Linked DNA regions of Flectobacillus major DSM 103. The protein of the gene in region 1 interacts with the protein of each later gene in a pairwise test. Links are inferred from orthologs where the notes say so. Each region holds a gene or a part of one and is shown on either strand. Other genes may lie near its edges. The genes, in order: menB and rfaD.

What was found.
Region 2: the proteins of menB (region 1) and rfaD interact in binary tests that used the Escherichia coli proteins (3 or more experiments, as listed by UniProt). The link is inferred for Flectobacillus major DSM 103 from one-to-one orthologs.

What each region holds. Positions count from the first base shown.
Region 1 is NZ_KE386491.1:1,811,929-1,819,385, reverse strand. The notes cover bases 1,721-4,491. They hold menB (1,4-dihydroxy-2-naphthoyl-CoA synthase), read left to right. Parts: upstream 1,721-2,582; coding sequence 2,583-3,401; downstream 3,402-4,491. Other genes in these bases: FLEMA_RS0109455 (sulfur globule family protein), read left to right, coding at 4,371-4,491; FLEMA_RS0109460 (EVE domain-containing protein), read left to right, coding at 3,915-4,322; FLEMA_RS0109475 (DUF2452 domain-containing protein), read left to right, coding at 1,972-2,433. Also shown: FLEMA_RS0109485 (AMP-binding protein), read right to left, coding at 1-873; FLEMA_RS0109480 (QcrA and Rieske domain-containing protein), read right to left, coding at 1,007-1,504; more of FLEMA_RS0109455, read left to right, coding at 4,492-5,966; FLEMA_RS0109450 (class I SAM-dependent methyltransferase), read left to right, coding at 6,082-6,978; FLEMA_RS0109445 (tetratricopeptide repeat protein), read left to right, coding at 7,293-7,457. UniProt on the Escherichia coli protein: Converts o-succinylbenzoyl-CoA (OSB-CoA) to 1,4-dihydroxy-2-naphthoyl-CoA (DHNA-CoA).
Region 2 is NZ_KE386491.1:157,432-164,946, forward strand. What follows is about bases 2,178-5,006. They hold rfaD (ADP-glyceromanno-heptose 6-epimerase), read left to right. Parts: upstream 2,178-3,023; coding sequence 3,024-3,989; downstream 3,990-5,006. Other genes in these bases: FLEMA_RS0102655 (6-pyruvoyl trahydropterin synthase family protein), read right to left, coding at 2,178-2,390; FLEMA_RS0102665 (cysteine hydrolase family protein), read left to right, coding at 4,389-4,949. In the rest of the region: FLEMA_RS0102640 (site-2 protease family protein), read left to right, coding at 1-27; FLEMA_RS0102645 (1-acyl-sn-glycerol-3-phosphate acyltransferase), read left to right, coding at 137-703; lpxB (lipid-A-disaccharide synthase), read right to left, coding at 777-1,895; more of FLEMA_RS0102655, read right to left, coding at 1,971-2,177; FLEMA_RS0102670 (LysM peptidoglycan-binding domain-containing protein), read left to right, coding at 5,149-5,802; FLEMA_RS0102675 (hypothetical protein), read left to right, coding at 5,916-6,731; FLEMA_RS0102680 (DUF6624 domain-containing protein), read left to right, coding at 6,868-7,467. UniProt on the Escherichia coli protein: Catalyzes the interconversion between ADP-D-glycero-beta-D-manno-heptose and ADP-L-glycero-beta-D-manno-heptose via an epimerization at carbon 6 of the heptose.

The DNA.
Region 1 (7,457 bases):
CTCTTCTTCTGGCAACTGTGGCAACTCTATTACTACTATTAATTGCTGCCCAAGGCGGTCGTCGGGAATACCATAGGCAAAAAACCGAGGTAGCAATTTTGTTGACAAAACATTTCGAAGAGCTACCTCCAAAACTGCTTCAACCTTTTCTAACTGGATTTTGACTCCACCACTATTAATAATATTGTCGTATCGGCCAATTATACAAAAGTGCGAAGCATCCAAGAGTTCTACTACATCATTGGTAACAATCCATTGATTATTAGAGGCTGGTGCTTTGATACAAAGGCAGCTTCGCTCATCTATTTTCACTTCGACACCCTCCAACACCCTAAAATTAGCGTTAGGCTCTGGTCCGTTGAGTCGGCGAATGGCAATATGCGAAACCGTTTCGGTCATGCCATAGGTACTATAAACAGGAACTAAAAGCTCTTGGATTTGCTGTTGCAATGTATTATTTACACTTGCCCCTCCTACTATTACCGCCTTCATTTGGTTGAGTTTCTGTCTATAAATCACATCATTCTGTAGTATTTTCTGGATTTGCAGAGGTACTAACGCTACAAAATCGTACTGGCATTCAAGATGCTCAATTCCTACAAAAGGGTTACTGGCAGGCTCAACTACCGTCATAGCGAGCCCCAATTCGAGGCCACGTACCAGCATCATTACACCTGCAATATAGGCTATATTTACACAAACCAAAATATGGTCGCCTTGCTGTAGCCCAAATGTTTGCCCCGTTAGTAAGGCACTTTGTTGCATTTGGTAGCGAGTCAGTTGGATAGGCTTGGGAATACCCGTTGAGCCAGAAGTATGCAAAGTAAAAATAGATTCACCAGCTTGCCATTTTTTACAAAAATCTATAGCCATTTGTTCATACTGGCTTTGAGCAACTGGCAATTTTTCAAAAGGATTTATATATAACATATACAAAAATACACATCAATCGGCAAAGTACTTTGCCGATTGATGTGCAAAGAATGTTTTATACTGGTATTCAAACCTAAGCCTTTATCGACAATATACTTTTTGTGGTATCAAAACTTGCTTTATATTGCTTGAGGGCAGTAGCGGCGGGGCCTAGCAATACGCTACCACTGGTATCAAACTCTGAACCATGATTAGGACATTTGAATTTATTTTGGTCAGACAAAAAGTTGATGGTAGTTCCTTCATGTGTACAAGCTTTTGCTACAGCGATATAATCGCCTGTTTTGGTTTTGGCAACAATAACATCGCCCACAATAAGAGCTTTGCCGTTGTCTTTGAGCGTAGCAAAGTCTGAAGCTGTTAAATCAAGCGTAAAATCAATAGTACCTTTCGAGGCAGTGGCATTACCTGTTAGCCCCGTTACAGTGGTAGTACCACCACCAGAAGTAGAACCTCCATTGTTACCAGATGGCGTGGGGTCCGACTTGCTACTACAACCCGAAATACAATTTTGGAGAATAACAGCTCCAACACTAATACCAACTAGCGATAAGAATTCTTTGCGTTCCATAAGCGATTAAGAAGTTTAATGTGTTTTAACTAATAAGGATATTAGAAAGAGTAATTGTCTTTGAGTCAATATTTTATTATTTCTCAAAAACATAATAATTTCTATAATTTTCTATTAATAAACAATGATGTAGCTATATTAAATGTTGATACATATTTTTTAACAAAATCTTTTTCACTGTATATTGCTCAAAACAATGCGTCTATTTTAGAAGTTAATTCAAGACACAATCACTATACACAGTAAGAAATTATGCTTTGATCGAGGATTTATCGAGCTATATTCATCTTTTGAAAAGATAATTCCCCTATTTTTGTAAGCTAATCAAGAGGCACAAAGTGTTTTTTACTATAAAAAATCACAAAAACAGATAGTCTATCTAAAATCAAAGCCCTTGATAAATAAAAATTCTCTGTGGTGTATTTTTGTAGTAAAAATATTTTGCAATAGCATTTTTATTCACAACTATGTCAGACGATAAATTTATTAATCCTATTAATAAGGATAAAGTTGCCGAAAATCCAGGTTTGTTACCTTATGCTCATACAGCAGGAAGTGCCGTTATTAAGCCTGAAGATATGGGCAAAACCAAAGGGCGTTCTGTAACAGCCATGCGTCAGCAAACCGACCGCCAAATGAACCAGTTGTACGAACAAATGGAAACCTTGGCAAAACAGGCCAAAGCATTGGCTCAAAGACGTGAGATTTCGGAAAGAATATATGATGCTGCCATTGGCTTTGAGCCTATCATCAACGAAACCTACTACATGTACGAGAAAGAAGATGGTTCAGATTTGTTATCTTTGGTAGCACCTCACGAATGGGGACGTTCCTTTAAGTATTCAAGGTATTTGGCCAAGGTATTGCTACTAGCCGACCACACTTGGGACGTTACCTACAACGAAGCTTTAGATCAAGAAGAACAATAAAAGATTGTAAATAAAGGGTATTAATGAAGTGTCAATTACCGAAATTATTGGTCTAATAATGAGACATTTTCACAATTAGCACTCATAGCGAATACTCCTACATTCAACAATTACACGTTTAGTCAATTACTTAATTATACAATATACTTATGATACAGTGGGAAACCATCAAGGAATATCAAGAGATTTTGTTTCAATTTAACGAAGCAGGTATTGCCAAAATCTCTATCAATCGTCCGCATGTGCACAATGCTTTTACGCCCCTTACGGTAAAAGAAATGATTGATGCCATGAATATTTGTCGTGACGAAGAACGTATTGGTGTTGTGATTTTGACAGGTGAAGGAGGACGTGCCTTCTGTAGCGGAGGCGACCAGTCGGTACGTGGACACGGCGGCTATATTGGTACAGACCATGTACCTCGTTTGAATGTACTCGATTTACAAAAACTTATCCGCTCTATTCCTAAGCCTGTGGTGGCTATGGTAGCAGGTTGGGCTATTGGTGGTGGACACGTTTTGCACGTAGTTTGCGACCTGAGTATTGCTGCAGATAACGCTCGTTTTGGACAAACTGGCCCTAATGTGGGTTCGTTTGATGGCGGTTTTGGTGCTTCATATTTGGCACGAGTAGTTGGTCAGAAAAAAGCAAGAGAAATCTGGTTCCTTTGCGACCAATACGATGCTCAAGATGCCCTTCAAATGGGATTGGTCAACAAAGTTGTACCACTAGACCAACTCGAAGAAACCACAGTAGCGTGGTGTCATAAAATACTAGAGAAAAGCCCATTGGCTCTAAGAATGTTAAAGTCGGCTTTCAATGCCGAGCTAGACGGCCAAGCGGGTATTCAGGAGTTGGCAGGTAACGCTACATTGTTGTATTACCTTTCCGACGAAGCTAAAGAAGGTAAAAATGCTTTCTTGGAAAAAAGAAAGCCAGACTTTAGCAAGTTTCCAAAGTTTCCATGATAAGCAAAATAGCGTATCCAATAAACATGAGTCATCCCAAATTTTGGAGCTAGGATTATTATCCAACTGTTATCAAAAAAAGCGGTCGAAAAACAATTTTCGACCGCTTTTTTGATATTAATCTATTGGATGACGCTAATTTTTAGACACATCATATTACGTCTCTAATTGCGGCAAGGTATACATAAAAAATAATCACTCATTCCCTCAATCTTAATCTATTAATGTTTTGTTGTTATTCCTGAAAGTTATCAGGTTGCCAATCAATATAATAGCATATTGCCAAAAAAATAACTGTTATGTATATCAACCTTTTCGGCCAAATAGGTGTCATTATCACTAAATGGTTTATCCTTGTTTCTATAAAAAACTATAACAAGAAAGTATTTTTATTCGTTAAGTATCTCGATATTTCTTTTAGTTTTTAGGAATAAATCCATAATTTTCAGCCGTCAAAAAACATTTATCGCCAGAAGCACTATGCTAAAGGCTTATTTCAACCTTACACAACAAATGAACTATTGGTTAGTAAAATCTGAGCCTTTCAAATATTCTTGGGATAATTTTGTAGAACAAAAAGTAGGAATGTGGGACGGTGTCCGTAATTATCAAGCTCGCAACAATCTAAAGGCTATGCAATTACACGATTTGGTATTGTTTTACCATTCCAACGAAGGCGTAGAAGTAGTTGGTATAGCCAAGGTGGTTCGTGAGCATTACCCCGACCCTACCGCCGATGACGACAAGTGGGTGGTGGTTGACCTTGCTCCTGTTGAAAAACTCCCTAAATCCGTTACCCTAAAACAAATCAAGAATGACGAACGTTTACAAAACATGGCTCTCATCAAACAATCTCGTTTATCTGTTACGCCCGTGCGACCAGAAGAGTTTGACATTATTATAGGATTGGCTCATGAGTAATCCATGTTTGTGTTATGTCTCATCACTAATCAATCCATAAGAAATCTTATGAAAAACATATTAGTAATTTGTTTATTATTTTGCTCGACGCTCATTTCAGCCCAAAGCATCAAAAGGATCGAAATCCCTTTGCCAACCAACTCTACCGAATACTTTACCATTCCTTTGCAAAAACAAGGCCTTTTGGTTTTATCACAAATCACCAAAACGCAGTTTAGTTTGATTCGCTTTGATACCAACCTCGAAAAAGTATGGTCAATTAATGGTACTATCGACGGCAATCTGGACTATGTAAAGCACTCATTCGATGGCAAGAATATTTACTTACTTTTTAGCCGTTACAGAAGTAATGTATATGAAGTAATTAAGGTAAACTTGGGGCCTGGCTTTATCGAAAAATTTCAGATAGTTTCGGTAGACCGAATGGAAGTGTCTGATTTTCAGGCTGTAAATGCGTCTATTTTTATTGCAGGAGTAGTTAATTCCCAGCCTGTTATTTTATTTACCGACCTCAATGCCCGCAAAACCAAGGTGTTGCCTTCTGCTTTGAAAAACCAAGCCGAAATCCAATCGATGGAGCTTGATACAACTACCAATATTGTGAATGTAACTTATGCGGTGGGTACTCGTGGCAAAAACTTTCAATTGGTTGTAAAATCTTTTGATGAAGAAGGCAAATCTATCAATCAAATTGTGATGGATACCCAAGACGATTTTGCCATGATGAACGGCCGTCTTAATCTCTTGACCGACAGCACACAAGTGATGTTTGGTACGTATGGTCATAAAAATACCATTGGAACATCGCGTGGGCCAACCTCACAAGGAATTTATTTTAGTAAGCTCCTGGACAACGAAGTTACCGACCTGAAGTTTCATAGCTTTACCGATTTTAAAAATTTCTTCAATTACCTAAGCGATAAACAACGGCTGAAACAAGAGAAGAAAATCCAAGACAAAAAAGATAAAGGCGAAGATTTACGCTTGGATTACCGTTTGCTGGTGCATGATATTATCAAAAAAGATGATAAGTATATCTTGGTGGCCGAGGCGTTTTATGCTGATTATAAATACAATAATTACAACGGCTTTGGTAGTCCTTATGGATACAACAGCTTCTTTGGTAGCCCCTGGAACACCTTCTATAATCCTTATCGCTGGGGTTGGGGCTATTATGGGCTTTATTCGCCATTTAGTAGTTATTATAGCCCGTGGGGATATGGCAACCGCTATTATGGCAACCAGCAAGTGTTTGATGGCTGGATTTATACCCATGCTATTGTAGCAGCATTTGACGAGAAAGGAAATTTGCTTTGGGACAATAGTATTCCGTTGAAAGATGTAAAAGAGCCAAAACTTATTGAAAAGGTTCAGGCTTCTATTGATGGCGACAATATCACCCTGACTTACAGCAACAAAGGGCAAATTTATACCAAAACCATTATGCGTGACAAAACCATAGGTGAGCTAAGCCAGAAATCTATAGATACCCAAAACGATGGCGATGTAGTAAAAAGAACTACCTCCGACCAAATTGATTTTTGGTACGACAAATACTTTATTGCCTCTGGTTATCAACGTATTAACAACGATTCTGAAAATGCCAAACGTAATGTATTTTATATAAATAAAGTGTCATTTTAGTTTTGAGCGTTAGTCACAAGTCTTTTTTGTAACTTTGTAGCGATACTCATCTGAGTATCGCTTTTTTATTCATCAAAATCCCTATACAGGGACACATTTCAAACAATAGATTACTTTGAAGTCGGAAATAATCAAACTTGAAACGCCACAAAATTGGCAAGCCTACCAACTTATAGATTCGGGTGGTTTTGAAAAGCTAGAAAAATTTGGTAATTATATTCTTCGTCGCCCCGAGCCACAGGCTGCCTGGGACAAGTCACTTTCTGACTTAGAATGGCAAAATCAAGCCCATGCTTATTTCAAAAAAGACAAAGGTTCGCAAGAAAAGGGAGAATGGATTTTGAAAAAAGGGATGGTCGAACGTTGGTATATGCCTTACAAGACCCAATCGTTGGATTTAAGTTTTAAGCTAGCTCTTTCTTCCTTCAAGCACGTCGGGGTTTTTCCAGAACAAGCTACTAACTGGGACTTTATTGCTCAAAAAGTGAAACAATTACCCGTCAAAAACCCCAAAGTACTCAATCTATTTGCTTATACGGGAGGGGCATCTATTGCTGCCAAGCAAGCTGGGGCAGATGTCACACACGTCGATTCTATCAAGCAAGTAATTAGCTGGTCACGCGAGAATATGGAAGCCAGTAGCCTCGAAAATATCCGTTGGGTAGTAGAAGATGCTATGAAATTTGTAAAAAGAGAAGCCAAAAGAGGAAATATCTATCAAGGAATAATCCTAGACCCTCCTGCTTACGGAAGAGGGCCTGACGGAGAAAAGTGGGTTTTGGAAGAGCAAATCAACGAAATGCTCAAAACTGTAGCCCAGATACTCGACAAGGAAAACTATTTCCTTATTTTGAATATGTACTCTATGGGTTTTTCGTCTTTAATTGTTGAAAATTTAGTGAAGTGCAGCTTCAGCCAAACCCAAAATCACGAGTTTGGAGAATTGTACTTAAATGATATTACCAACAAAAAACTTCCCCTTGGAGTATTCTATCGTTTTGCGAGTATTTAGCTTAAGAAAAAGACTCTAAAGCTTTGAGTAACAATAAGAAAAGAGCAAACAAGTAAATCTTTTTCATAACAATATTTTAAGTGATTAGTTGAGCAACAAATATATAATTTTGTGGTGCAATGCACAAACGTTTTAGGTATTTTAATCAAAAGATAAAAGTCAATTATTTTACAAAATAACGTGTACTAAACCCAAGCACAAGTAACTGTTGTTCAGCATTTTATTCATTATACAGCTATATTGCCTTATTTTACAACGCTTATATTTGTATTTTGTCACTTAATCTGTAATAGGAAAGTTGTAATTTTGAGGAAATGAAGAAAAATTTCAGCATCAATATTCTTATAGGGTTCATAGGCATATTTTTGGCTAGTTGTGGTAGCGAATCAAAAAAAGGTTTGTCAATTCCAGCTGTTCCCGAAGTTACAGAAAAGGCTCGACGTACAGCGGCCATAGAGTTTTTGAGCGATTTGCTAAAC
Region 2 (7,515 bases), 1.7 Mb from region 1 along the record:
ATGTTGATAGACGTTTCAGCCAAATAAATAGGGGATATAAAAGGTATAGCAATAGCCTCACAAAATTTATGTAGGTGATTTTGTTGCTGAAAATAATATCAGTATTTTCACTCAAAATTCACTTTATGTAAAAAATATGCTAAATAAAATATTAATTTTTATATTTAAGGCTCTTGGTTGGAAATTGTCTGGCCACGTACCCATTACGGTTTCACAAAGTATTATTATTGTTGCACCTCATGCTAGCTGGGTAGATTTTCCGCTTGGCTTGTGTGCCAGAGCTGCCATTCGGCTCAAAATCAGTTATTTGGGTAAAGCAGAACTCTTTAAGCCACCGTTTGGATGGCTATTCTCTTGCTTGGGAGGGTATCCTGTCGACCGCTCTAAGCATAACAATATGGTGGATGCGGTCGTAAATTTGTTTCGAGCCAACCAACAACTTCATATTGCGATTGCCCCCGAAGGCACACGTAAAGATGTAACAAAGCTCAAAACAGGCTTTTATTATGTAGCCAAAGGAGCTAATATTCCGATAATAATGGTTGGTTTTGATTATCCTCGTAAAACAGTGTTTATCAGCAAACCTTTTTATCCGACCAATAATATAGAAGCTGATTTTGACGAAATAGCGAAGTTTTATAACAATATCGAAGGAATACAGAAAAGTTGGATTAAAGAAACAATACACAAAAGCATAAAGTAAAGATTCGGCTAACAACTTCATGAAGTGGTTAGCCTTTTTTATTATTAGGAATCAATAACTACAAGTCATTAATTTATAATTTGTGAGTATTCAAATAATCCACCATCAAGCTTCCCGCTTTTTCAGAAGCCCCTTTTTCGCCTAGAATACGGATAATCTCGGCATAGCCTTCTAGTTGTTCTTGGCGAGTTGTAAGATTAATCGTAATTTTCTCTAGCTCAATTTTGAGATTTTCGGCGGTTAAATCATTTTGAATCAGCTCAGTAACAACTTTTTTCTGAGCAATCAGATTGACCAGCGAAATAAAAGGTACTCGAATCAACCGTTTGGCAATTGCATACGAAATACCGCTAGTTTTGTAGCAAACCACCTGAGGAATATTCAACAAGGCTGTTTCGAGGGTGGCTGTACCCGAGGTAACCAAGGCCGCTTCAGCTACCGACAATAAATTATAAGAATCGTCGTAAACAATTTTGATAGGAAAAAGCGACTGCCAACGAGCGTACAACTCTTTGGGAAGATTAGAAACACCCGCTACAACAAACTGATAATCAGGGAAATTGTAAGCTTGAGTTACCATCAAAGGCAACATCTTGGCTACTTCCTGATAGCGACTTCCTGGCAAGAGGGCAATAATAGGTTTTTGTCCTACACGGGCTTCTTTTCTAAAATTAGGATTAGGCTGAAAATTGGCAATAGCATCGAAAAGTGGATTGCCCACATAATCGACATCGTAATCAAATTTTTTGAAAAAATCTTTTTCAAAAGGGAAAATTACAAACATTTTATCGACGTACTTTTTGATATTCAAAGCACGAGATTGGTTCCAAGCCCAAACTTTAGGAGAAATATAATAAAAGGTTTTGAAATGATTCTTTTTAGCAAATTTGGCTACACGCATATTAAAACCCGCATAATCAATCAAAATAACCACGTCGGGCTGAAAAGCGGCAATATCTTTTTTACAAAATGAAAGTAAACCAATAATAGTAGGAAGGTTTTTGATTACCTCGGCAAATCCCATAAAAGCAATATCCTGATAATGCTTTACCAAAGTAGCTCCAGCACTTTGCATCATATCGCCACCCCAAGCTCGAATATCGGCCTGAGGGTCTTTCTGTAAAATGGCTTTAATGAGATTAGAACCATGCAAATCGCCCGAACGCTCACCTGCAATAATGTAGTATTTCATTGTGTTTAGCAAATAAGCCAAAGGCTACAAACATTGGGGGTATTGCCCTTGCTTATAGCCTATAGCATTGAGATTTTACTCACCGTAGTATTTTACAGAATTCTTTGGCGTTTCAATCAATTCGATACAATGTAATTTTCCATCAGGAATCACTGCGTCGAGTTTTGGAGCTAAGATTTTCCAGATTTCCATTGCAAAGATTTCGCAACTCGCCATTTTGCCTTGCATAAAATCTACGTCGAGATTAAGGTTTTTGTGGTCAACACGCTCAATAATTTCATCTTTGATAATCTGACTCATTACTTTCATATCAATGACAAAACCTGTGTCGGGGTTAGGGATACCTTTCACCGTAACGATGAGCTCAAAATTATGTCCATGCCAGTTGACATTGGCACAAGGACCAAATACCTCACGATTCTTTTCCTCGGTCCAATTAGGATTATACAGCCTGTGAGCGGCGTTGAAATGTTCTTTACGAACTACGTAAACCATTTGTTTTCAGTTAATTTATTCGTTTTGCGGGAAGCATAAAAAGCTAGCGGCTATTTCTGTATTATTCCTAGAAAAGTATAGCGGATAACTTTTAACAATCACGGCAAAACTACGGGATTATATCAGCAAAATCGCTGTTGTTGGAGTTGGGAAAACGTAGCAAAACCAACGTATTTTTTAAAAACACAAAGGTAAGGTCTTTTAGTTTCACAAAAAAGTTTAATGAAAACAATCATTTTTTCAGACTCTTTAATTAGTTCAATTTATTTGACTATTTTTAGGTATGTCTTTGCTGAAAATCAGAGTATTGCTATATTGCTATAAAAATAGCCCTAAAGGGATTCTTGGAAAGTTTATATTTTTTCAAAGTTAAGTGTATTGGTTTTTCGCAAACCATTAGGTACTTTTGCTTACTTTTTCCATGAATAATACTAATATTCGTATTTATGGCTCAAGCTTATGTATCGGTTTTGTTATACTAATAAGTATAATTTAAGTTCAGTTGCTGTACATTAGTATATATATCCTCCTTACTTCTATTATAGGATTTTGACAATATAGATTTATTGATAGACTATTCAACTTTTTTTAGCATATTTACATATTCCAAAACCACTCAATTAGTTTCTATTTATGATTATTGTTACAGGTGCCGCAGGGTTTATTGGAAGTTGTCTGATTCAACGCTTGAATCAGGATAATTTTAATTACATCATTGCTGTTGATGATTTTTCCGACGAGCAAAAAAATAAAAATCTTGAAGGGAAAAAAATTCAAGAGCGTGTTGACCGTGAACACTTTTTTGAGTGGCTAGAGGATAATTACCAAGAGGTTGAGTTTTGTTTTCATATTGGGGCCAGAACCGACACCACCGAGTTCAATGTTGATATTTTCAATAAACTGAACTTGAATTACTCAAAAAAGATTTGGAAAAAATGTCATGATTACCAAATTCCATTGGTGTATGCCTCGTCGGCGGCTACTTATGGAATGGGCGAGCATGGATACGACGACAACGAAACGTTGATTCCGCAATTGAAGCCTTTGAATCCTTATGGCGATTCAAAAAACGACTTTGATATTTGGGCTTTACAACAGCAAGAAACACCTTTCTTTTGGGCTGGCCTCAAATTTTTTAATGTCTATGGCCCCAATGAGTTTCACAAAGGACGTATGGCATCGGTGATTTGGCATACTTTTAACCAAATCAAGAAAACAGGAGGTATGAAGTTGTTCCGTTCGCACAATCCCGAATACCGTGATGGCGAGCAGATGCGCGATTTTGTGTATGTAAAAGATGTGGTAGAAGTTTGTATGTTTTTGATGCACCACCGTCGTAATTCGGGTATTTATAACCTTGGGTCGGGTACAGCCAGAACATTCTTGGATTTGGCCAAAAATACTTTTACTTCTTTAGGCTTAGAACCTAATATTTCTTTTGTTGATACTCCTGAGGATATTCGTGATAAATACCAATATTTTACCGAAGCTAATATGGCTAAGTTGAAGTCAATTGGTTATGAAACACCTTTTCATACTTTGGAGGAAGGTATTGCTGACTATGTGAAAAATTATTTGGCAGAGGAAAAATATTATTAATTTGGATAAAACTTTACCAATAGGCCGTTAGCATTCGTTTGCTAGCGGCTTTTTTATTTAGTGATTTAGTGATTTAGTGATTTAGTGATTGTGATTTAGTGAATTGTGATTTAGTGAATTGTGATTTAGTGAATTGTGATTTAGTGAATTGTGATTTAGTGATTTAGTGAATTGTGATTTAGTGAGTTGTGATTTAGTGATTTTGTTGGATTTGCTTATTTTTGAACCGTTTAATCAATAATTATCTTTTTTTTTAAAAAAAGACAATTACCTTGTGTTTAGTTTTATAAATGATGTTAATCAGCATTAGTGTGTTATTTATCAGGCTGTTATAAGTGCTTGATTGTGAAAATTGGAATACGTAAACTTAAAATGAAGTACTAAATTACAGTTTGGAAAATGAAAAATATTAATACAGTATTAATTATAATAGATATTCAAAATGACTATTTTGAGGGCGGAGCAGCACAACTTGTTAGTCCTGACCAAGCAGGTAGCAATGCTCAGTTGTTACTTGAACATTTTAGGAAGAAAAACTTACCCATTATTCATATTCAACATATTGCAAACCGCCCCAATGCTACATTTTTTATTCCCGATACCATAGGGGCAGCCATTCATGAGAGTGTAAAGCCAACAGAGAAAGAAATTGTTATTGTAAAACATTATCCAAATAGTTTTCGAGAAACTAATCTATTAGCCTATTTAACTTCCCAAAAAATAACGGATTTGGTGATTTGTGGTATGCAAACACACATGTGCGTAGATGCAACAACAAGAGCGGCCAAGGACTTTGGGTTTAATTGTATCGTTGTAGGTGATGCCTGTGCTACCAAAGACCTAGCAGTAAATAATACTAAAGTCAAAGCCGCCGATGTGCAAACTGCATTTTTAGCAGCTTTGAGTTATTTCTATTCAACTGTACAAACAACAGAAGAATATCTGAGTATAAATAGCTAACGGAAGTAAATACAGTATTGTGCAGCTTGGTTTGTTGGGTATTTGAGAATTTATGAATGATTAGTATAACATAAGTATAGGAATATCCAGAATATTGCCTCAATACAGGTAATGGTGTAATACCTATTCATTTATCGTCTTTTGGGGATAAAATATTAAAAAATAAATTAACTCAATAACCTTCAAAACCAGCTACAGTATGTTTTACAAAATCAAAAAAAGCGATACCCTCGCTAAAATAGCCAATGCCTTCAGTTTGCCTGTAGAACTGATTATTGCGTATAACCCTTCTATTAAAAACCCCAATTTGATATACGAAGGACAGCTAATTCATATTCCAAATATAGAAGATATTCCAGAGAATAACTTTGATTTTGTAACCTTAACGCCACTTGAAAGGGTTAATAGAGCAAAATCTGTAATAGGAAAAGGCATTAGATATGAGTTAGGAAAAGGTGGTAGAGATGAAAAATATCATTTGCCTACTAAAGATAATCTCTGCGATTGTAGTGGCTTTGTGTGTTGGGTTTTAGGGCTTTCTCGTAAAACGGATATTCCATTTTACAAAAAACATGGAGGTTGGATTTATACTGATTCTATGGTAGATGATATTAATAGCCAAACAGGAATTTTTGAACGTTTAAGTGTTCCCGAAGTTGGTTGTATCGTTGTGTATGATGCGGGAAAAAACATAGGGCATGTTGGAATTATTTCGGAAGTAGAAAATGGTGCAATGAAAAAAGTAGTTCACTGTAGCTTGGGTAACGATAAGAAATATTCTGATGCAATTCAAGAAACTCTTCCTAATGTATTTGATAGATCTGATACTGTTTGGGGGAGATATGTTGGCTAAAAAGTCTGTATTACTGAGGTACGATTTATGAAATTTTAGTCAAATATTGAACGAAATTATGCCTCTCCACGTCGGCAGTACCAATAACCGAGAATACATAAAATAACTGTAATATGAAGACATGGATAACAATATTCTTTCGAGCTATAGCGGTAATTATTATTCTTGTATTACCATTTTTACCCATTACTGAAAGCTTTTTTCTTCCCGAAAATCAGGTCAACTATGATACCTTTAGCCAATATATAGTACTTTGTGTAGGTATTATTGCTATTGGATTTGGGCTTGTGTACTTCCTAAAAAAAACAAATAGCTTTTCAGGATGGCTGTTTTTTATGATTGGCATGATTGCGATTTTTCCATTACATCTGGGAGCTCCGCGAGAAGATGCTCAACTGCTTACTTTTTCTGCAATTGAAAAATTTAGGTATGGAATGCTACTAATAGCAGTATTGTTGTTGGTGCTTGGCGGGCTCAAGATTTTGGCAGATTTTAAAACAACTTTAGGTAAAATCACTATAGCAATTTTGGCTATTACAGTATTGCTCAATATTTGGGATAATTTCAGTTCCTTTATTTTTAGTTCAAAAATGCAAGATTGGACAGCATCAGGCAAAAATGCAGACGATTTTACCAAGCAGTTTGATTATAATATTCATTGGCGTACAATAGCGAGAGTGTTGTTATATATATCAGCAGTACTTATTGCATTTGTTCTTACAACATATACCCAAATAAGAAAGTGGCAGTTGGCTCTACTGAGTATATTTAGTTTAGTTGGAGCTACTTTTTGTGGGCTATTCTTCATCAAAAGTGATTTTCAATACTACTTTCCGTTTATGGTTCCTGCCATAGCATTAGCCCCAAGCTATTGGATTGGTATAATGTTGTTGTCAAACAAAAATACCTTGAATAAAGCGTCAAGCTAAAATAATACAAAATCAATACCATTAGCTTCTTAGAAATAACCTAATGGTATTGATTGTTAAGTGGTTATATTATTGGGCTTTGATTTATTCTATATTTGTTTTTGAAATACTCTCAAAAACAAATTACTTGCTGAAAATGAACTACGAAAGCATAGCAGAAACAATAATTGCCCTAAAAAATGCTGACTTAGCATGTAGAGAAAGACTTATTCAAAATGGACAAATTGGCCAAGTGTATCATGAAGAAATGAAATACTTGCATAATAAAAATGCCAGTATTTTAAACGATATAATAGATACAATTGGCTACCCTACCATAAACAAAGTAGGTACAGAAGCTAGTGAAGCAACTTGGCTAGTAATACAACACGCAATAGAACTTCCCGAATTTATGAAAAAGTGTGTTTTACTGTTGGAAAAAGCCGTTGATGAAAACAAAGCAGACCCTAAAATGCTTGCTTATCTTACCGACCGAATAGCTGTTTTTGAAGAAAAACCTCAACTTTATGGAACACAATTTGATTGGAACGAAAAAGGAGAGTTAAGTCCCAGTCTTTTTGACGATTTGACCAAAGTAAATCAAAGGCGAAAAGCTATAGGACTCAATACGCTTGAAGAACAAACACTAATCATAAGAAGACAAGCTCAAGCCGAAAATCAAATACCACCTATAGATTACGAAAAAAGAAAACAGGAGGTAATAGAATGGAAACGTAATGTCGGGTGGATACAATAAAAGCTACCTATTTTTATTGAAACTTTTGCAACATTTTCCTTTTAGCGG